DNA from 3 places in the Streptomyces sp. NPDC044571 genome. Region 1 is predicted to be linked to each of the others. Evidence: riboswitches for the same ligand, from Rfam matches in the RefSeq annotation. Region 1 holds a riboswitch; each other region holds the start of a gene.
The links. A riboswitch is a leader RNA that binds a small molecule or an ion and turns the genes downstream of it on or off. The one in region 1 is predicted to bind thiamine pyrophosphate.
Positions count from the first base shown of each region.

Region 2: another riboswitch for thiamine pyrophosphate. It lies ahead of thiO (glycine oxidase ThiO); the one in region 1 lies ahead of thiC (phosphomethylpyrimidine synthase ThiC).
Region 3: another riboswitch for thiamine pyrophosphate. It lies ahead of AB0B01_RS27590 (thiamine ABC transporter substrate-binding protein); the one in region 1 lies ahead of thiC (phosphomethylpyrimidine synthase ThiC).

Region 1 is NZ_JBEZBN010000069.1:41-5,479, reverse strand. It holds gene AB0B01_RS27210 (DUF5326 family protein) at 108-335, shown strand; gene AB0B01_RS27205 (helix-turn-helix domain-containing protein) at 611-1,357, shown strand; gene AB0B01_RS27200 (SsgA family sporulation/cell division regulator) at 1,454-1,903, shown strand; gene AB0B01_RS27195 (YibE/F family protein) at 1,923-3,326, opposite strand; TPP riboswitch at 3,399-3,544, shown strand; gene thiC (phosphomethylpyrimidine synthase ThiC) at 3,539-5,326, shown strand; partial or broken gene AB0B01_RS27185 (insulinase family protein) at 5,374-5,439, shown strand, end outside.
Region 2 is NZ_JBEZBN010000043.1:3,710-11,240, forward strand. It holds gene metF (methylenetetrahydrofolate reductase [NAD(P)H]) at 1-467, opposite strand, end outside; gene thiE (thiamine phosphate synthase) at 551-1,201, opposite strand; gene AB0B01_RS22160 (Rv2175c family DNA-binding protein) at 1,299-1,664, opposite strand; gene AB0B01_RS22165 (FAD-dependent oxidoreductase) at 1,738-2,958, opposite strand; TPP riboswitch at 3,050-3,162, shown strand; gene thiO (glycine oxidase ThiO) at 3,160-4,329, shown strand; gene thiS (sulfur carrier protein ThiS) at 4,326-4,526, shown strand; gene AB0B01_RS22180 (thiazole synthase) at 4,530-5,324, shown strand; gene pknB (Stk1 family PASTA domain-containing Ser/Thr kinase) at 5,449-7,365, shown strand; gene AB0B01_RS22190 (deoxyribonuclease IV) at 7,371-7,531, shown strand, end outside.
Region 3 is NZ_JBEZBN010000072.1:3,661-11,191, forward strand. It holds gene frr (ribosome recycling factor) at 39-596, shown strand; gene AB0B01_RS27580 (phosphatidate cytidylyltransferase) at 596-1,669, shown strand; gene rlmN (23S rRNA (adenine(2503)-C(2))-methyltransferase RlmN) at 1,746-2,858, shown strand; TPP riboswitch at 2,946-3,055, shown strand; gene AB0B01_RS27590 (thiamine ABC transporter substrate-binding protein) at 3,140-4,243, shown strand; gene AB0B01_RS27595 (iron ABC transporter permease) at 4,303-5,919, shown strand; gene AB0B01_RS27600 (ABC transporter ATP-binding protein) at 5,919-6,944, shown strand; gene AB0B01_RS27605 (DMT family transporter) at 6,907-7,531, opposite strand, start outside.

The sequences.
Region 1 (5,439 bases):
GGGCGGATCAGGGGACTGCGGGGGCTCGCGGGCCCCCGGCCCCGTCCGCGGACTCCTAGCATCGAGAGCAGGAAGTCACGGACGAGGAAGAGGAAGAGGTCGAGGACATGGACGGCATCCGCGAGACACTGGCAGGCATGCCCTGGTGGGTGAAGTGGGTCGCCATCCCGCTTCTGGTGGTCTTGGTGTTCGGCGGCGTCATCACCAGCATCCTCAGCGCGCTGATCGGCTTCGTCTTCGACGTGCTGCTGTTCGTCGCTCTCGTGGGCGCCCTGGTCTTCTTGGTGAAGAAGTTCAGTGGGAACGGGACGAAGTCCTCGTCCAACGAGTGGTAGGTCCCTGCCCGGTGACCGCGGACTAACCCAGGTGGGCGAACATGAGGTGCGAAACCCCTCACACCGCTGGAATCGGCGGATAGAGTGGCAATCTGTGCCGATCCCTGGGCACCGAACGCCGGTAGATCCGCTCTGCCCTGCGGTGATGTCTAGCACCAGCCGAGCACGACCCCCAGGAACACGGACCGTGCGGGGGCGGCCCCCGCACGGCGGGTCACTCCGAGGCCCGCTGCCACGCCTGGGGGTGAGCTTTGTCTTCGCTTCACAACGCCGGTGTGCCGACGCTGATCGGGTCGGTGCAGAGGGCGCTGAGGCTGCTCGAAGCGGTGGGTTCCCACAGTGAGGGAGCCCCGGCGAAACAACTGGCCCGCGAGGCCGGGCTCCCCCTTCCCACCGCGTACCACCTGCTGCGCACTCTCACTCACGAGGGCTATCTGCGCCGTGAGGGCGGGGTGTTCGTCCTTGGCGACGCCGCCGGGCGGCTGGCACGTGCCGGACTGCAGCAGAAACGTCGCAGCATGATCCTCGAATCACTGGCCCACTTCCGCGACGCGGTCGGCGCCCCCGTCTACTTCGCGGTGTTCCGCGAGGGTGAGATCGAGGTCGTCGGTGTCTCCGACACCCCAGCCACCCCGGCCTGCGAGGAGTGGGCCGATTTCCGCGAGACCGGCCATGCGCACGCCATCGGACAGTGCCTGCTGGCGCAGCTCGACGAGGAGACGCGGAAGGACTACTACGACCGCCACCCCGTCGGTCCCCTCACCGCATACACGGTCCGGGACCAGCGTGCGCTGGAACGCCGGATTGCGTCCCTCGGCCGGATGCAGCCGGTTACGGAGCGTCAGGAGTATGTGCTCGGCACGGTATGCGCGGCGATCCCCATCACGGCCGGCGATACGGCCGCAACGATGGCCATTTCCCTTCCCTTGCATCAAGAAGACCGATTGCGCTCTGCGGTTGATCGACTGCGGAGTGAAGTAGGCGCGCTGTTGAGCACCCTCTCGTTCTCTATCAGTATCTGAAATCTCACTCCTTGTGATCCGCCAGCGCTTACACCACCCTTGTCAAGAGGTCCCTGGGGATCATTCCTGGCCACTTCCACTACAGCGGGGTAGGCAATGCGCGAGTCGGTACAGGCAGAGGTCATGATGAGCTTCCTCGTTTCCGAGGAGCTCTCGTTCCGGATCCCAGTGGAGCTCGGGTACGACGCCCGTGATCCCTATGCCGTACGCCTGACCTTCCACCTCCCCGGAGACGCCCCCGTGACCTGGGCGTTCGGCAGAGAGCTGCTCCTCGACGGCATCAACAAGCCCTGTGGCGACGGAGATGTGCACATCGCCCCCATCGACCCCGACGAGCTGTCAGACGTCCACATCCGTCTCCATGTCGGGCCCGACCGCGCCCTGTTCCGCGCCGGTGCGGCGCCGCTCGTCGCCTTCCTCGACCGCACCGACCGGTTGGTTCCCCTCGGCCAGGAGCGCAGCCTCGGCGACTTCGAGGGTGACCTCGACCAAGCGCTCGGCAAGATCCTCGCCGAGGCCCAGCAGAACGAGCGGAACGCCGGCTGACCTTTCGCGGCAGCGGTGTTCAGCGCTTGCGGCGCCGGCCCCGGCCCGTGCGGACCGGCCCCGAGGCCGCCGCACCGGCCGGGGGCCCCGGCCGGTCGGCGGACACGACCAGTGCCGCCAGCGCCGTGGTGACCGGAACCGAGGCCACCAGGCCGATGGACCCCACGAGGGTACGGACGATCTCCTCCGCGACGAGCTCGCTGTTGGCCACCGAGCCCATGCTGCTGTTCGCGATCGAGAACAGCAGCAGCAGGGGCAGCGCGGCGCCTGCATAGGCGAGGACCAGGGTGTTGACCACCGAGGCGATGTGGTCGCGACCGATCCGGATGGCCGCCCGGTACAAGGCACGTGACCCCATGGACGGGTCTGCCTGGTGCAGTTCCCAGACGGCCGAGGTCTGGGTGACCGTCACATCGTCGAGCACGCCCAGGGATCCGATGATGATGCCTGCGAGCAGCAGGCCGCTCATGTCGATGGCGGGGTAGAGCCCGTGGATCAGTCCGGTGTTGTCGTCCGTGTTCCCGCTCAGGAACGCCCAGTCGATGAAGAGTGAGCCCAGCAGCCCGATCAACAGCAGTGAAACCAGCGTGCCGAGCACGGCGACCGAGGTCCGGGCGGTCAGTCCGTGACACATGTAGAGCGCGATGAGCATGATCGCGCTGGCGCCGATGACCGCGACCACCAGCGGGTTGGAGCCCTGCAGGATTGCCGGAAGGATGAAGAGCGTCAGCACTCCGAAGCTGACCACCAGTGCGATCAGTGCGAACACACCGCGCATCCGGCCGACGACGACCACCGCCACGGCGAAGAGCCCGGCCAGCAGGGCCAGCGGGAGCTTGCGGTTCACGTCGATCACGGAGTACTGGAGATCCCGCGGCGCGTCCGGGGCGTAGGCCACGACCACCTCCTGGCCGTCCGCCAACTGCCGTGGCGCGCCCGGCTGGACGATCTCGATGAACGTGCGGCCCTTTTCCGGACCGGTGCCGACCTCGACGGTGGCTTTCTTGCACTGCCCGGTCTGCGCGGCCTGCGCCTCCCGGCCCTCCGGGGTGGAGGTGTTGCCGGTCGGAGGCACCTGCGAGACGTTCACCGATTTGCAGTCGACCTGTTCGAGGGCGACGACCTTGCCCTGCTGGGTCTGGCGGTCGAAGCCCACTCCGGAACGCTCGTGGGCGGGGGCGCCGCCCGGCCAGAGCACCGCCATGCCGATGAAGACCGCGGCCGCGAAGGGGATCAGTACGGCTGCGATGACCCGGCGCAAATGGCGGGAGACGGGAGCCGCCGGTCCGTGGCCGTGGCTGTGCCCATGGCTGTGCCCGGAACCGGGGGAAGGCCCGTGCGCATGCCCCGGACCCGCGTGCGCGTGGTCCGGGTGGCCGGAGGGCTCTGGCAGATCGGCGGGGGGCTGCGGCGAGGACGTCACCGGCCGATCATCGCAAGAGTTGAGGGGGCCCACTGTTCAGCACGCCACAGATGACGCTAGCGTGGGGGCACCTTTGCACAACGCGGGAGCTCGGAGCACCGGGCTGAGAGGACGCTGATCACCGTACGCGCGCAGTACAGGCGTACGGGAAGAGGCTGCGTCGACCGCCGAACCTGTTACCGGGTAATGCCGGCGTAGGGAGATCAGGTCTCATGACCATTCAGGACGCACGCACGCCTGCCGTCAGTCAGGACGCCGACGGCCAAATCGAGCGCCAGCCGGGCTGGCACAAGGGGTACGTGGCGGGCTCCCGCCCCGACATCCGGGTGCCGGTCCGCCAGGTCCACCTCACCAACGGCAAGGACGTCACGCTCTACGACACGTCCGGGCCGTACACCGATCCCCAGATCGAGACCGATGTACGCCGCGGCCTGCCGCCGCTGCGGGAGAACTGGATCATCGGCCGCGGTGACACCGAGGAGTACGCGGGCCGCCCCGTCCGCCCCGAGGACGACGGCATCAAGCACACCTCGCCGCGCGGTGGCCTCAAGAACCTCGACGCGGTCTTCCCGGGCCGCCCCCGCCAGCCCCGCCGGGGTCGCGACGGCGCCGCCGTCACGCAGCTCGCCTACGCCCGCCGCGGCGAGATCACCCCGGAGATGGAGTACGTCGCCATCCGGGAGAACGTCTCCCCCGAGGTGGTCCGCGAGGAGATCGCCGCAGGGCGCGCCGTGCTTCCTGCGAACGTGAACCACCCGGAGATCGAGCCGATGATCATCGGCAAGCGCTTCCTGGTGAAGGTCAACGCCAACATCGGCAACTCCGCGGTCACCTCCTCCATCGAGGAGGAGGTGGAGAAGATGACCTGGGCGACCCGTTGGGGTGCGGACACGGTCATGGACCTCTCCACCGGACGCAACATCCACACCACCCGCGAGTGGGTGCTGCGCAACTCCCCGGTCCCGATCGGAACCGTGCCGCTGTATCAGGCGCTGGAGAAGGTCGACGGCAAGGCCGAGGACCTGACCTGGGAGATCTACAAGGACACGGTCATCGAGCAGGCCGAGCAGGGCGTCGACTACATGACGGTCCACGCAGGTGTGCTGCTGCCGTACGTGCCGCTGACGGCGCGCCGCAAGACCGGCATCGTTTCGCGCGGCGGTTCGATCATGGCGGCGTGGTGCCTCGCGCACCACAAGGAGAACTTCCTCTACACCAACTTCGAGGAGCTCTGCGAGATCCTCGCGATGTACGACGTCACGTACTCCCTCGGTGACGGCCTGCGGCCCGGGTCCATCGCGGACGCCAACGACGCGGCGCAGTTCGCCGAGCTGAAGACGCTGGGCGAGCTGAACACGATCGCCAAGCGGCACAACGTGCAGACCATGATCGAGGGTCCGGGCCACGTCCCGATGCACAAGATCAAGGAGAACATCGACCTCCAGCAGGAGATCTGCGAGGAGGCGCCGTTCTACACGCTCGGTCCGCTGACCACGGACGTCGCCCCCGCGTACGACCACATCACCTCGGGCATCGGCGCCGCGATGATCGCCTGGTGGGGCACCGCGATGCTCTGCTACGTGACGCCGAAGGAGCACCTGGGTCTGCCCAACCGCGACGACGTGAAGACCGGCGTTATCACCTACAAGATCGCGGCGCACGCAGCGGACCTGGCCAAGGGACACCCGGGCGCCCAGGAATGGGACGACGCCCTGTCGGACGCGCGGTTCGAGTTCCGCTGGGAGGACCAGTTCAACCTGGCCCTCGACCCGGACACGGCGCGCGAGTTCCACGACGAGACCCTCCCGGCCGAGCCGGCCAAGACCGCGCACTTCTGCTCCATGTGCGGTCCGAAGTTCTGCTCGATGAAGATCTCTCAGGACATCCGCCGTGAGCACGGCGGGGACCTGAAGGCCGAGGAGATCGAGGCGGGCATGGCGGAGAAATCCGCCGAGTTCGCGGCGAGCGGCAACCGCGTGTACCTGCCGCTGGCCGACTGATCCGAACGCTGACGTCGCGTCCGTGCGCTGCCGTCGCGCTGCACCGGGGAGAGGAGGGCGCCTTCACGGCGAAGGAGTACACCTGCTACTACGCACGGGTGCTCGACACCGAC
Region 2 (7,531 bases), on a different contig from region 1:
ACGCAGAAGTCGCCGGACTCCTTGACCAGCCGGACCAGGTCGGCGGCGAAGTGGACGCCCTCGGGGTGCGCCACCCACGGGCCCATGGGGTCGCCCGGCGGGTCTCCGCGCAGGGCCAGCATGTTGCGGATGCCCGCGTCCGCGAACTGGCCGATGACGTGGCGCAGCTCGGCGACCGAGTGGTCGACGGCGGTCAGGTGGGCGACCGGGGTCAGGGTGGTGTCCGCGGCGATCTGCTCGGTGGCCTTGACGGTGCCGCCGCGGGTGGAGCCGCCGGCCCCGTAGGTGACCGAGACGAAGCTCGGCGCGACCGCCTCGATGCGGCGCAGGGCGTTCCAGAGGTTGCGCTCGCCCTTCTCGGTCTTGGGAGCCCAGAACTCGAAGGAGTACGAGGGATCCCCGGACGCCAGAAGGTCACGGACCGTGCGTGCACGATCCGTCCAGGTGGAAGCGGTACCAAGGGCCATACGGGCAGGTTAGACGGGGGGTCGCGGACGCCGAAGCGGCGTCCGCCTTTTGGACAGCCTTTTGGACACCCTCCGCCCGGGGGCTACTGGGAAGCGCGCGCCCGGATCCGCTTGGCCAGCTCGGCCGCGGCCGCTCCCGGGTCGGAGGCCTCGGTCAGGGCGCGCACGACCACGACGCGGGTGGCTCCGGCGTCCAGGACCTCGTCCAGGTTGCCGGCGTCGATCCCGCCGATGGCGAACCAGGGCCGGTCCTGGGTGAGGGAGGCCGCGTACCGGACGAGATCCAGGCCGGGGGCGTGGCGGCCGGGCTTGGTGGGGGTGGGCCAGCAGGGGCCGGCGCAGAAGTAGTCCACGCCGGGTTCCGCGACGGCGGCGTCGACCTCGGACTCGGCGTGGCAGGAGCGCCCGACGAGCACTCCTCCGCCGAGTATCGCGCGGGCGGCGGGCACCGGGATGTCGCCCTGGCCGAGGTGCAGCACGTCGGAGCCGATGGCATGGGCGACGTCGGCGCGGTCGTTCACCGCGAGGAGCTTGCCGTGCCGGCGGGCGGCCTCGGCGAAGACCTGGAGGTGTTCGAGCTCCTCGCCCGCCTCCATGCCCTTGTCGCGGAGCTGGACGATGTCCACTCCGCCGGCCAGGACGGCGTCGAGGAACTCGGGGAGGTCGCCCTGCCGCTTGCGGGCGTCCGTGCACAGGTAGAGCCGGGCGTCGGACAGCTGGGCGTTCGCGGACATGGGTACCCCCCGTGGTGGCGCGGTGCGCGGGCCGCTCGGCCCGCACACCGCGATGGATCGGCCGAGTCCGCTCAGGACCCGGGAATCGGGACTCCGGTCAGAGGGCGAGCGCCTGGGCCCGGCGCTTCACCTCCGTGCCGCGATTCTCCCTCAGGGCCTGCACGGGGGTGCCGGGCAGGGTCGGGTCGGCGGTGAACAGCCACTCCAGCATCTCCTCGTCGGAGAAGCCGTCGTCACGGAGGACGGTCAGCAGGCCGGCCAGGCCCTTGACGACCTTGTCGCCGTCGATGAAGGGGGCGGGTACCTGCAGCGCGCGGTTCTCGCCACGGCGCACGGCGATCAGCTGACCTTCCTTGACCAGCTGGCGGACCCGGGTCACTTCGATGTCGAGCATCTCCGCGATGTCGGGGAGGTACAGCCAGGCGGGGACAAGGGCATCGATCTTTGCGTCAATCTCGGTCACGGACACAAGCCTGCCACCTCGCACCGACACCCGGTACCCGAGCCCGCCCGTCCGGGTCTCCCCGATGCCCCTCCTAGGCGGCCGCCGACTTCAGGGGGGTCTCCGGGTCGCCGACCTTGGCGGGATCGAGGGGGGTGCCCGTCTCGATCAGCTTGCGGCCCTGCGCCAGGTCCCGGGGGCGGCCCACCGCCAGGAGCGCCACCAGCGCCCCGTCGCGGAGCCAGCACACCGACCACGTGGGCTCGGCCGGGTCCCCGCGCCACAGCAGGGTGTCCGCACCGGCGTGGTGTCCCGCGTACTGCACGAACCGGCCGAACTGCTCCGACCAGAAGTACGGGACCGGGTCGTACACCTGCACGGGCTCGCCCGCCAGGATGTTCGCCGCCACCACCCGCGGCCCCTGGAGCGCGTTGTCCCAGTGGTGCACCAGGAGCCGCGCCCCGTACCGCGCCGACGGGAAGGACGCGCAGTCCCCCACCGCGTACACGCCGGGCAGCGCGGTCCGCAGGTGCGCGTCGGCCACCACCGCGCCGTCGGGCCCGAGCTCCACGCCCGATCCCGCCAGCCAGCCCGTCGCCGGCCGGGCCCCGATGCCCACGACCACCGCGCCCGCAGCCAGCTCCCGGCCGTCCGCCAGCAGGACCCGGCCGGGCTCCACCGAGGCCACCTTGGTGCCGGTCAGCAGTTCGGCCCCCGCCTCCTCGTACCAGCGGGCCATCGGGGCGGCGACCTCCCCGGGCAGTGCCCCGGCCAGCACCCGGTCGGCCGCCTCGACCACCGTCACGGCGCAGCCCGCCTCCCGCGCGGCGGTGGCGAACTCCGCCCCGATCCAGCCCGCCCCGACCACGACCGCCGCCGGGGCGGTCGCCAGCACCGGGCGCAGCCGGGCCGCGTCGTCCAGGGTGCGCAGCAGGTGCACGCCGGGGACGCCCTCGGCGCCCGGCAGGGTCAGCGGTTCGGCACCGGTGGCCAGCACGAGGACCTCGTACGGGACCGGACCCGCCTCGGTGTCGAGTTCGCGGTCGGCGGCGCGCAGGGCGGTCACCTCCGTGCCGAGCCGGAGCTCGATCCCCAGCCCTTCGAAGTCCACGTCGAAGGCGGAGTCCTCGGCCTTGCCGAGCAGGACCGCCTTGGACAGCGGGGGCCGGTCGTAGGGCTGGTGGGGTTCGGCGCCCAGCAGGGTCAGGGGGCCGGTCCAGCCCTGCTCCCGCAGGGCGACCGCGGTCTGCACCCCGGCCATTCCGGCGCCGACGATGACGATGCCGCTCTCAGTCTTTTCCGTCTGCTCGCTCACGCCGCCCACCCTAGCCACCTGACAGCCCATCAGGAACGGAGGCCGGGGAAGCCGCCTTACCGGAGGGCGGCGCCAGGGTTAGTCTGGCCACCGTACCTATCGCGGGAGTCCGGGCGTACCGGGCTGAGAGGGAGGCTGGCCGGCCTCCGACCGTACGAACCTGATCCGGGTCATGCCGGCGAAGGGAGGGGCTGGACGCCCATGCACTCATCTCGAAAGGGATCCGACGTCCTCGTCATCGGGGGCGGGATCATCGGCCTGGTCACCGCCTGGCGGGCCGCCCGGCGCGGACTGCGCACCGTGCTCGCCGATCCGGCCCCGGGCGGCGGGGCCGCCTGGGTCGCGGCGGGCATGCTGGCCGCCGTCACCGAGCTCCACTACGGCGAGGAGACCCTGCTGGGCCTCAACCTGGCCTCCGCCGCCCGCTATCCGGAGTTCGCCGCCGAGCTGGCCGAGGCGAGCGGCGGCATGGACATCGGCTACCGCGCCTGCGGCACCCTCGCCGTGGCCCTCGACGCCGACGACCGCCTCCACCTGCGCGAACTGCACGCGTTGCAGCGCCGCTGCGGACTGGAGTCCGAGTGGCTCACCGGCCGCGAGTGCCGGCGCCTGGAGCCGATGCTGGCCCCGGGCGTACGGGGCGGGCTGCGGGTCGACGGCGACCACCAGGTCGACCCGCGCCGGCTGGCGGCCGCGCTGCTGGCCGCCTGCGAGGGCGCGGGGGTGGAGATCCACCGGGCGGGCGCGCGGCGGCTGGTGGTGAGCGCCGACCGGGCCGCGGGGGCGGAGCTCGACGACGGCACGCTGCTGGGGGCGGACCAGGTGGTGCTGGCTGCCGGTTCGCTCAGCGGGAGGCTGGACGGCGTACCGGCGCAGGTGCTGCCTCCGGTGCGGCCGGTGAAGGGGCAGGTGCTGCGGCTCGCGGTGCCGGCGGCGTACGCGCCGTTCCTGTCCCGCACGGTGCGGGCGGTCGTACGCGGCAGCCACGTCTACCTGGTGCCGCGGGAGAACGGCGAGCTCGTCGTCGGCGCCACCAGCGAGGAACTCGGCTGGGACACCACGGTCACCGCCGGCGGGGTCTACGAACTCCTGCGGGACGCCCACGAATTGGTGCCCGGCATCACCGAACTGCCGCTGACCGAGACCCGGGCCGGGCTGCGCCCCGGCTCCCCCGACAACGCCCCGCTGCTCGGCCCGACCGACCTGCCGGGTCTGCACCTGGCCACCGGGCACTACCGCAACGGGGTGCTGCTGACCCCGCTGACCGGCGATGTGATGGCCCAGCTGCTGGCCACCGGCACGGTGGCGGAGCTCGCCCGGCCGTTCAGCCCCCGCCGCTTCAGTTCCGCACGCGAGGAGTCGTACGCATGACCATCTCCGTCAACGGCGAGCCGCGCGAGATCGCGGCCGGCACCACGCTCGACGCCGTGGTCGCCACCCTGACCGCGGCCCCGTCCGGTGTCGCGGCCGCCCTCAACGAGACCGTGGTCCCGCGCGGCCAGTGGCCCCTCACGCCGGTGGGCGAGGGCGACCGCGTCGAGGTTCTCACCGCGGTGCAGGGGGGCTGAGCCATGGCCGACGACGTCTTCGCACTGGGCGACCGGACCTTCTCCTCCCGCCTGATCATGGGTACGGGAGGGGCGCCGAGCCTGGAGATCCTGGAACGGGCCCTGATCGCCTCGGGGACCGAACTCACGACGGTGGCGATGCGGCGCCTGGACCCCACGGTCAAGGGATCCGTCCTCTCGCTGCTCTCCAAGCTGGGCATCGCGGTCCTGCCGAACACGGCGGGCTGCTTCACGGCGGGCGAGGCCGTGCTCACGGCGCGGCTCGCGCGGGAGGCGCTGGGCACGGACTGGATCAAGCTGGAGGTCATCGCGGACGAGCGGACGCTCCTGCCGGACGGGGAGGAGCTGCTGGCGGCGGCCGAGACCCTGGTCGACGAGGGCTTCACCGTGCTGCCGTACACGAACGACGACCCGGTGCTGGCGCGCAAGCTGGAGGACGCCGGCTGTGCGGCGATCATGCCGCTGGGCTCCCCGATCGGGTCGGGGATGGGGATCCGCAACCCCCACAACTTCGAGTTGATCGCGGAGCGGGCCGGGGTCCCGGTGATCCTGGACGCGGGGGCGGGCACGGCGTCGGACGCGGCGCTGGCGATGGAGCTGGGGTGCGCGGCGGTCATGCTGGCCTCGGCGGTCACCCGGGCGCAGGCGCCCGTCCTCATGGCCGCGGCCATGCGCGACGCGGTGTCGGCGGGCCGGCTGGCCCACCGGGCGGGCCGCATCCCCCAGCGCCGCTTCGCGGAGGCCTCCTCCCCCGCGGAGGGCCGTGCCGCCCTGGACCCGGAGCGCCCGGCGTTCTGACGGGCCGCCGCTGCGCGCGCCCGGGCCCGCGCAGCGGCACCGGACGGCGTCGGCCACGTCACAGGTGCGCTGCAAGCCGGACCACCGAGCCCGGCGGCAGCTGACCGGCTCGTAGAATCCCCGGGTGGACACGACCCTGGACGACCCCCTCGTCGGGCAGACGCTCGACGACCGCTACCGCATCGACGCCCGCATCGCGGCCGGCGGCATGGCAACGGTCTACCGGGCCGTCGACACCCGCCTCGACCGCGTCCTGGCCCTGAAGGTCATGCACCCGGCCCTCGCCGCCGACATCGCCTTCGTCGACCGCTTCATCCGCGAGGCCAAGTCCGTGGCGCGCCTCGCCCACCCCAACGTGGTCGCCGTCTTCGACCAGGGCACCGACGGGCCGTACACGTACCTCGCCATGGAGTACGTCTCCGGCTGCACGCTGCGTGACGTGCTCCGTGAGCGCGGCGCCCTCCAGCCGCGCGCCGCGCTCGACATCCTCGAACCCGTCCTCGCCGCCCTCGGCGCCGCCCACCGGGCCGGGTTCGTGCACCGCGACATGAAGCCCGAGAACGTCCTGATAGGCGACGACGGCCGGGTCAAGGTGGCCGACTTCGGGCTCGTCCGCTCCGTGGACTCGGTCACCCACACCACCGGCTCCGTCCTCGGCACCGTCTCCTACCTCGCCCCCGAGCAGATCGAGAACGGCGTCGCCGACACCCGCGTGGACGTGTACGCCTGCGGCGTCGTCCTGTACGAGATGCTCACCGGCTCCAAGCCGCACACCGGCGGCACCGCCGCGCAGGTGCTCTACCAGCACCTCCACGAGGACGTGCCGCCCCCGTCGGCCGCCGTCCCCGGACTGCCGGCCGCCCTGGACGGGCTCGTCGCGCAGGCCACCGCCCGCAACCCCGAGCTGCGCCCCTACGACGCCGCCGCCCTCCTCGGCGCCACCCTCGACGCCCGGGCGCAGCTCAGCGACATCGAGCTGGACGCCGTACCGCCGCAGGCGCGCGCCGAGGAGCGGTCCGCCGCCGAGGACCGCACCAGCGTGATCCCGCGGCCGGTCGCGGCGCAGCCGCCCCTGCACCAGACCTCCCGGCTGGCGACGCCGCCGATTCCGCCGCCGTCCGGGCCCTCCGGGTCGTCCGCCGCGCAGGGCCGCTCCCGCCGCGGCCTGTTCCTCGTCGTCGCGGGCGTGCTGCTCGCCCTCGGCCTGGGCACCGGTGTCTGGTACATCAACTCGGGGCAGTTCACCAAGGTGCCCAATCTGCTGGGCAAGACCGAGGCCCAGGCCAAGTCGGAGCTGTCGGCGGCCGGTCTCGGGGTGAAGCGGGTCGACCGGAAGTTCAGCGACGCCTTCGACCGCGGGACCGTCATGAACAGCGATCCGCAGGGCGGCAAGCGCATCCGCGGCAACGGCGCGGTGGTGCTGACCATCTCGCGCGGCCCGGAGGTCGTCGTCGTACCGGACGTGAAGGGCCGGCCGCTGGAGGAGGCCAAGGCCGAGCTGACCAAGAGCGGCCTGGCCCCCGGCCTGGTCACCCAGGCGTTCAGCCAGGACGTCGCGCAGGGCTCGGTGATCGGCACCAACCCGGGGGGCGGCCAGAAGCGGGCGCCCGACACCGCCGTCGCGCTCGTGGTCAGCAAGGGCCGCCCCGTCCAGGTGCCGAACGTGGCCGGAAGGCCGGTGGACCAGGCGCGGGCGGCGCTCCAGGACCTCGGCCTGAAGGTGGAGACGGCCGCCGAGGAGGTCAACTCGCCCTCCCCCGCCGGCACGGTGGCCAACCAGTCGATCGGCGCGGGTGCCCAGGCCGCGGCCGGGGACACGGTGGTGCTCACCGTCTCGAAGGGCCCCCGCCAGCTCCCGGTGCCGAACGTGACCGGCCAGGAGGTGGACGCGGCCCGCAAGATCCTGGAGGCGGCCGGCTTCAAGGTGAAGGTAGAGCGGCCCTTCCTCTCCTTCAGCAACACCGTGGAGGCCCAGTCGGTGCCGGGCGGCCAGAACGCTCCCGAGGGCGGCACGATCATCCTGCGCACCAAGGGGCTGTAAGCGTCATGGAACAGGCCGTACGCAATCCCGTCGGCGGACACGTCCCGGTCGCCGGCGGACTCGCCTCGGTGGGACTGGCCTACGCCCGGCAGATGGGCGCCGAGGCCGTGCAGGTCTTCGTGGCCAATCCGCGCGGGTGGGCCACACCCGTCGGCAATCCCGCGCA
Region 3 (7,531 bases), on a different contig from region 1:
CGCCTGAACCATCCATTCAAGACATGCAGGAGCACGTGGTGATCGAAGAAATCCTCCTCGAGGCCGAGGAGAAGATGGAGAAGGCCGTCGTCGTCGCCAAGGAAGACTTCGCCGCGATCCGCACCGGTCGTGCGCACCCGGCGATGTTCAACAAGATCGTGGCGGACTACTACGGCGCCATCACCCCCATCAACCAGCTCGCGTCCTTCTCGGTGCCCGAGCCGCGCATGGCCGTGGTGACCCCGTTCGACAAGAGCGCCCTGCGCAACATCGAGCAGGCCATCCGCGACTCCGACCTGGGGGTCAACCCCAGCAACGACGGCAACATCATCCGGGTGACCTTCCCCGAGCTGACGCAGGACCGCCGCAAGGAGTACATCAAGGTCGCGCGGACCAAGGCCGAGGACTCCAAGGTCTCGATCCGCTCCATCCGCCGCAAGGCGAAGGACGCCCTCGACAAGCTCGTCAAGGACAAGGAGTCCGGCGAGGACGAGGTGCGCCGCGCGGAGAAGGAGCTCGACGACACCACCGCGAAGTACGTCGCGCAGGTGGACGAGCTGCTCAAGCACAAGGAAGCCGAGCTCCTCGAAGTCTGATGAACGACTCTCCCTGGGCCACGGAGCCGGTTCCGGCGGGTCCCGCATACGATGCGCTGGTGGGCCCCCACACTCGGCCCATGCCCATCGTTCCCGATGCCGCCGGCCGTGACTTCGACGACCGGGAAGCACGCGACCGGGGGGCCGCCGCCGACGGCGGCCCCCCGTTCCGCGCCGAGATGCCGCCGCAGGAGCCCATGCCCAGCCCCCCGCCTCCGCCTTCGCAGGCACCGCACAGTGACTCCCCGCCGCCGAAGAAGCGGGCGGGGCGGGATCTGCGTGCCGCCATAGGGGTCGGCGTCGGCCTCGGCGCGGTGATCGCCGCTTCGCTGTTCGTCGTCAAGGCCGTCTTCGTCGGCGTCATCGTCGTGGCGGTCGTCGTGGGCCTGTGGGAGCTCACCTCCCGGCTCCAGGAGAGGAAGGGCATCAAGGCGCCGCTCGTCCCGCTGGCGATCGGCGGCGCCGCCATGGTCATCGCCGGATACGTCCGCGGGGCCGAGGGCGCCTGGGTGGCCATGGCCCTGACCGCGCTGGCGGTCCTGGTCTGGCGGATGACGGAGCCGCCGGAGGACTACCTCAAGGACGTCACGGCGGGCGTCTTCGCGGCGTTCTACGTGCCGTTCCTGGCCACCTTCGTCGCGATGCTCCTCACCGCGGACGACGGCCCGCAGCGGGTGATCACCTTCCTGCTGCTGACCGTGGTCAGCGACACCGGGGCCTACGCGGTGGGCTGGCGCTTCGGCAAGACCAAGCTCGCGCCGCGCATCAGCCCCGGGAAGACCCGCGAGGGTCTGTTCGGCGCTGTGACCTTCGCGATGGCGGCCGGCGCCCTGTGCATGGAGTTCCTGATCGACGGCGGCGCCTGGTGGCAGGGCCTGCTGCTGGGGCTCGCCGTCGCGGTGAGCGCCACGCTCGGCGACCTCGGCGAGTCGATGATCAAGCGGGACCTGGGCATCAAGGACATGGGCACCCTGCTGCCGGGTCACGGAGGCATCATGGACCGGCTCGACTCCCTGCTGCCGACCGCCCCGGTGGTGTGGCTGCTGCTGGCGGCCTTCGTCGGCACCGGCTGAACCCCGGCGGGGCGGTTACCCTTGAAAGGCGCGCTGCTTCTGCGGCGCGCCTTTCGTCTTACGAGGAGTACCTGCCATGGCCCGCCCCGTCCCGGGAGAGCTCACCTTCGTCGCCCCCCGTGGAGCCAAGAAGCCGCCCCGGCATCTCGCCGACCTCACCCCCGAGGAGCGGCGCGAGGCGGTCGCCGCGATCGGTGAGAAGCCGTTCCGGGCCAAGCAGCTCTCGCAGCACTACTTCGCCCGCTACGCGCACGACCCGGCGCAGTGGACGGACATCCCCGCTGGTTCCCGCGAGAAGCTCCAGCAGGAGCTGCTGCCCGAGCTGATGAACGTGGTGCGGCACATCTCGTGCGACGACGACACCACCCGCAAGACCCTGTGGAAGCTGCACGACGGCACGCTCGTCGAGTCGGTGCTGATGCGCTACCCCGACCGGGTCACCATGTGCATCTCCTCGCAGGCCGGCTGCGGTATGAACTGCCCGTTCTGCGCCACCGGCCAGGCCGGCCTGGACCGCAACCTCTCCACCGCGGAGATCGTCCACCAGATCGTCGACGGCATGCGCGCGCTGCGCGACGGGGAGGTCCCCGGTGGCCCGGCCCGGCTGTCGAACATCGTCTTCATGGGCATGGGCGAGCCGCTGGCCAACTACAAGCGGGTCGTCGGCGCCATCCGCCGCCTGACCGACCCCGAGCCCGACGGCCTGGGCCTGTCGCAGCGCGGCATCACCGTCTCCACCGTGGGCCTGGTCCCGGCGATGCTGCGGTTCGCCGACGAGGGCTTCAAGTGCCGCCTCGCGGTCTCGCTGCACGCCCCGGACGACGAGCTCCGCGACACCCTCGTCCCCGTGAACACCCGCTGGAAGGTCCGCGAGGTCCTCGACGCCGCCTGGGAGTACGCCGAGAAGTCGGGCCGCCGGATCTCGATCGAGTACGCCCTCATCCGCGACATCAACGACCAGGCCTGGCGGGGAGACCTGCTCGGCCGGCTGCTCAAGGGCAAGCGCGTCCACGTCAACCTGATCCCGCTGAACCCGACGCCCGGCTCGAAGTGGACGGCCTCGCGTCCCGAGGACGAGAAGGCCTTCGTGGAGGCCATCGCCCGCCACGGCGTGCCGGTGACCGTACGTGACACCCGCGGTCAGGAGATCGACGGCGCCTGCGGCCAGCTCGCGGCCTCGGAGCGCTGACCGGACCGGAGCGCTGACCGGAGCCCTGGGTTCCGGCTCCGGTCGGCCGGAATCGGCCACGGGGTACCCTGTGGCCGAACCAATTGCATATTCCGACAGGGGAGCGCCACAGCGCTGAGAGTGCGGTAACCGTCATCCGCAGACCCTCTGAACCTCGCCCCGGTCATTCGGGGTAGGAAGTTCGGTCATCACTCAAGCTGTTGCGCCCTGCCCGGCGTGCGCTCGACAGAGCGCCGGGCAGGGCCGCGTCTTCTCCTGGTCATCCCAGGAGGAATACACCAGTGAGCACCACCAGGAAGATCGCGGGCACCGTGCTCGCGGCCGCGCTCGGCGTCACGGCGCTCAGCGCCTGCGGCAGCGACGCGAAGGACAAGCCGGCGGCCGGCGGCACGAGCAGCGCGCCGAAGTCCAAGACCGTCACCCTCGTCTCGCACGACTCCTTCAACGTGACCGAAGCGGTCCTCAAGGAGTTCGAGCAGCAGAGCGGCTACACCGTGAAGGTCCTGAAGTCGGGGGACGCGGGCGCCGCGCTCAACCAGGAGATCCTGACCAAGGGCTCCCCGCGCGGCGACGTCTTCTTCGGCGTCGACAACACGCTGCTCTCGCGGGCGCTCGACAACGGCATCTTCACCCCGTACGAGGCCAAGGGCCTGGGCGAGGTCAAGCCGGAGTACATGCTCGACAAGGAGCACCGGGTCACCCCGGTGGACTCCGGCGACATCTGCGTCAACTACGACAAGGCGTACTTCGCCGACAAGAAGATCGCCCCGCCGCAGACGCTGGACGACCTGGTCAAGCCGGAGTACAAGAACCTGCTGGTCACCGAGAACGCGGCGACCTCCTCGCCCGGGCTCGGCTTCCTGCTCGCCTCCGTCGGCAAGTACGGCGAAGACGGCTGGAAGGACTACTGGAGCAAGCTCAAGGCCAACGGCGTCGAGGTCGTCGACGGCTGGGAGCAGGCCTACAACGAGCGCTTCTCGGGCTCCGCGGGCGGCAAGAAGGCCAAGGGCGACCGCCCGCTGGTCGTCTCCTACGCCTCCAGCCCGCCGGTCGAGGTCCTCTACTCCGACCCGCAGCCGGCCGAGGCCCCGACGGGCGTGGCGACCGGCACCTGCTTCCGCCAGGTCGAGTTCGCCGGCCTGCTGAAGGGAGCGAAGAACGAGGAGGGCGGCAAGGCGCTCATCGACTTCCTCGTCGGCAAGAAGTTCCAGGAGGACATGCCGCTCCAGATGTTCGTGAACCCGGTGGTCAAGGACGCGAAGCTGCCGGAGCTGTTCACGAAGCACGGCGTGGTGGTCGAGAAGCCGGAGAACGTCGCTCCGGACACCATCGCCAAGAACCGTGAGCAGTGGGTCAGGACATGGTCCTCGCTGGTCGTGAAGTAGGACGCGAGAGCGCTCCTGCACAGGAGGGCGTACGCGGTACGGCCGTCAGACTCGCCCTGATGGCCGTGCCCCTCGTCTTCTTCGGCCTGTTCTTCGCCTATCCCGTGGTCGCGATCGTCGGCCGCGGGGTCAAGACCGACGAGGGCTGGCAGCTCGGCCGGATCGGCGAGGTGCTGGCCCGGCCCGACATCGCCGACGTGCTCTGGTTCACCACCTGGCAGGCGCTCGCGTCCACGGCCCTCACGCTGCTGGTCGCGCTCCCCGGCGCGTACGTCTTCGCACGCTTCGAGTTCCCCGGCAAACAGCTGCTGCGGGCGCTGGTCACCGTCCCGTTCGTGCTGCCGACCGTGGTCGTCGGCACGGCCTTCCTGGCGCTGGTCGGGCGGGGCGGGCTGCTGGACGAACTGTGGGGCGTCCGGCTGGACACCACGGTCTGGGCGATCCTGCTCGCCCACGTCTTCTTCAACTACGCCGTCGTCGTCCGGACGGTGGGCGGGCTGTGGGCGCAGCTCGACCCGCGCCAGGAGGAGGCCGCCCGGGTGCTGGGCGCCGGCCGGTTCACGGCCTGGCGGCAGGTGACGCTGCCCGCGCTGGGGCCCGCCGTGGCCGCCGCCGCGCTCATGGTCTTCCTGTTCACCTTCACCTCCTTCGGCGTCGTGCAGATCCTGGGCGGCCCCTCGTACTCCACGCTGGAGGTGGAGGTCTACCGGCAGACGGCGCAGCTGCTGGACCTGCCCACGGCCGCCGTCCTGACGATGGTGCAGTTCGCTGCGGTCGGGGCCGTCCTCGCCGTGCACGCCTGGACCGTGCGCAGACGGGAGACGGCCCTGCGGATGGTGGACCCGGCGCGGACCGCGCACCGCCCCCGCGGCCTGGCGCAGCGGGCGCTGCTGGGCGCGGTGCTGGCGACGGTGGCGCTGCTGATCGTGCTGCCGCTGGGCGTGCTGGTCGAGCGGTCCTTCGACGCGCCCGGCGGGTACGGGACGGGCTTCTACCGGGCGCTGCAGGACGCGAGCGGCGGCACCTTCCTCGTCCCGCCGTTGGAGGCGATCGGGAACTCCCTCCAGTACGCGCTGGCCGCCACCGCCATCGCCGTGCTGATCGGGGGGCTCGCGGCGGCGGCGCTCACCCGGCGCGGAGGCCGGTTCGTGCGCGGGTTCGACGCGCTGCTGATGCTGCCCCTCGGGGTGTCCGCGGTGACGGTGGGCTTCGGGTTCCTGATCACCTTGGACGAGCCGCCGCTCGATCTGCGGACCTCGTGGATCCTGGTGCCGCTCGCGCAGGCGCTGGTGGGGGTGCCGTTCGTCGTACGGACCATGCTGCCCGTGCTGCGAGCCGTGGACGTGCGGCTGCGCGAGGCCGCCGCCGTGCTCGGGGCGTCTCCGCTGCGGGCCTGGCGGGAGGTGGACCTGCCGCTGGTGCGGCGGGCGCTGCTGATCGCGGCCGGGTTCGCCTTCGCGGTCTCGCTGGGGGAGTTCGGGGCGACCGTGTTCATCGCCCGGCCGGACCGTCCGACCCTGCCGGTGGCCGTGGCACGGCTGCTGGGGCGCGCCGGTGAGCTGAACTACGGGCAGGCGATGGCCCTGAGCACGATTCTGATGCTGGTGTGTGCGGTGTCGCTGCTGGTGCTGGAGCGGCTGCGACCCGACAAGACCTCGACCGCAGGGGAGTTCTGATGACGTTGCTCGAACTGGCCGGGGTCACGGTCCGCTTCGGCGAGCGCGCCGTCGTCGACTCCGTGGACCTCCGGGTCGCCGAGCACGAGACCGTGTGCGTGCTGGGGCCGAGCGGCAGCGGCAAGTCCACGCTGCTGCGGGTCGTCGCCGGGCTCCAGCCGGTATCGGCCGGTCGGGTCCTGCTCGGCGGAGCGGACCAGGAGCGGGTGCCGGTGCACCGGCGCGGGGTGGGGCTCATGTTCCAGGACCACCAGTTGTTCCCCCACCGCGACGTCGCCGGGAACGTGGCGTTCGGCCTGCGGATGCGGGGCTCGGCACGCGCCGCCGCGTACGGGGACCGGGTCGCCGAGCTGCTGGAGCTGGTCGGCCTGCCCGGAGCCCAGCGCCGGTCGGTGTCCTCGCTGTCGGGCGGTGAGCAGCAGCGGGTCGCCCTGGCGCGGGCGCTGGCCCCCTCGCCGCGGCTGCTGATGCTGGACGAACCGCTGGGGCAGCTGGACCGGGGGCTGCGCGAGCGGCTGGTGGTGGAGCTGCGGGAGCTCTTCTCCCGGCTGGGGACCACGGTGCTGGCCGTCACGCACGACCAGGGGGAGGCGTTCGCCCTGGCCGACCGGGTGGTGGTGATGCGGGACGGGCGGATCGCCCAGGCGGGGACCCCGCTGGAGGTCTGGCAGCGGCCGGCTTCGGAGTTCGTGGCCCGGTTCCTGGGCTTCGAGAACGTGGTCCCGGCGACGGTGTCGGGCGGCGCCGCGGATACCGCCTGGGGCAAGGTCCCGGTTCCGGCGGGAGCCCCCGAGGGGGAGCGGCGACTGCTGGTCCGCCCGGCCGGGGTCGTCCTCGTCGGTGACGGCCTGCCCTGCGAGGTGCTGTCCCGTACCTTCCGCGGCACCCACGTCGCGCTGCGGCTGCGGCCGGAGTCGGGCCCGGAGCTGGAGGCCGAGTGCGGGCTGGACGGCGCTCCGGCGGTGGGTGAGCGGGTGGCGGTGTCCTTCACCCCGTCCGAGGTGGTCGTCCTCCCGCCGCCGTAGCCGCGGGGGCGGGTCGGCGGCGCAGGGCTCCCAGGTAGACCCCGGCGAGGATCAGCGGGGTTCCCAGCAGCAGTGTGGGCGTGAGCGGTTCGTCGTCCAGCCAGGCCGAGGCCACGATCGTGACGACCGGGACCACCACGAAGGCGTACGCGGCCCGTGACGCGCCCCAGCGCTGGATCACCAGCAGGTAGCTCACGAAGACCAGGATCGAGCCCGCCACCACCAGATACGCCAGCGACCACCAGGTGGTGGCCCGCTCCGGCAGCACCCAGCGGTCGCCCGCGAGGCGGGAGCCCGCGAACAGGGCGACGGCGCCCGCCGCCATTCCGACGGCGTTCATCGCCACCGGATGGACCTTCGGGAGCCGCTCCACCAGGACGGCCGCCTGGGCGAAGCACAGCACGGCGCCGAGCAGGGCCAGGAACGCGGACGGCGGAGCCGAGCCCTGAAGCGGAGCCCGGGAGATCACCGCGACCCCGGCGACGGCGCACAGCGTGCCGAGGAGTGCCACCGCGCGCAGCCGTTCCTGCCCCTGCAGCACGGAGAGCAGCAGGGTGACCAGCGGCACCAGGGCGAGCACCGTCTGG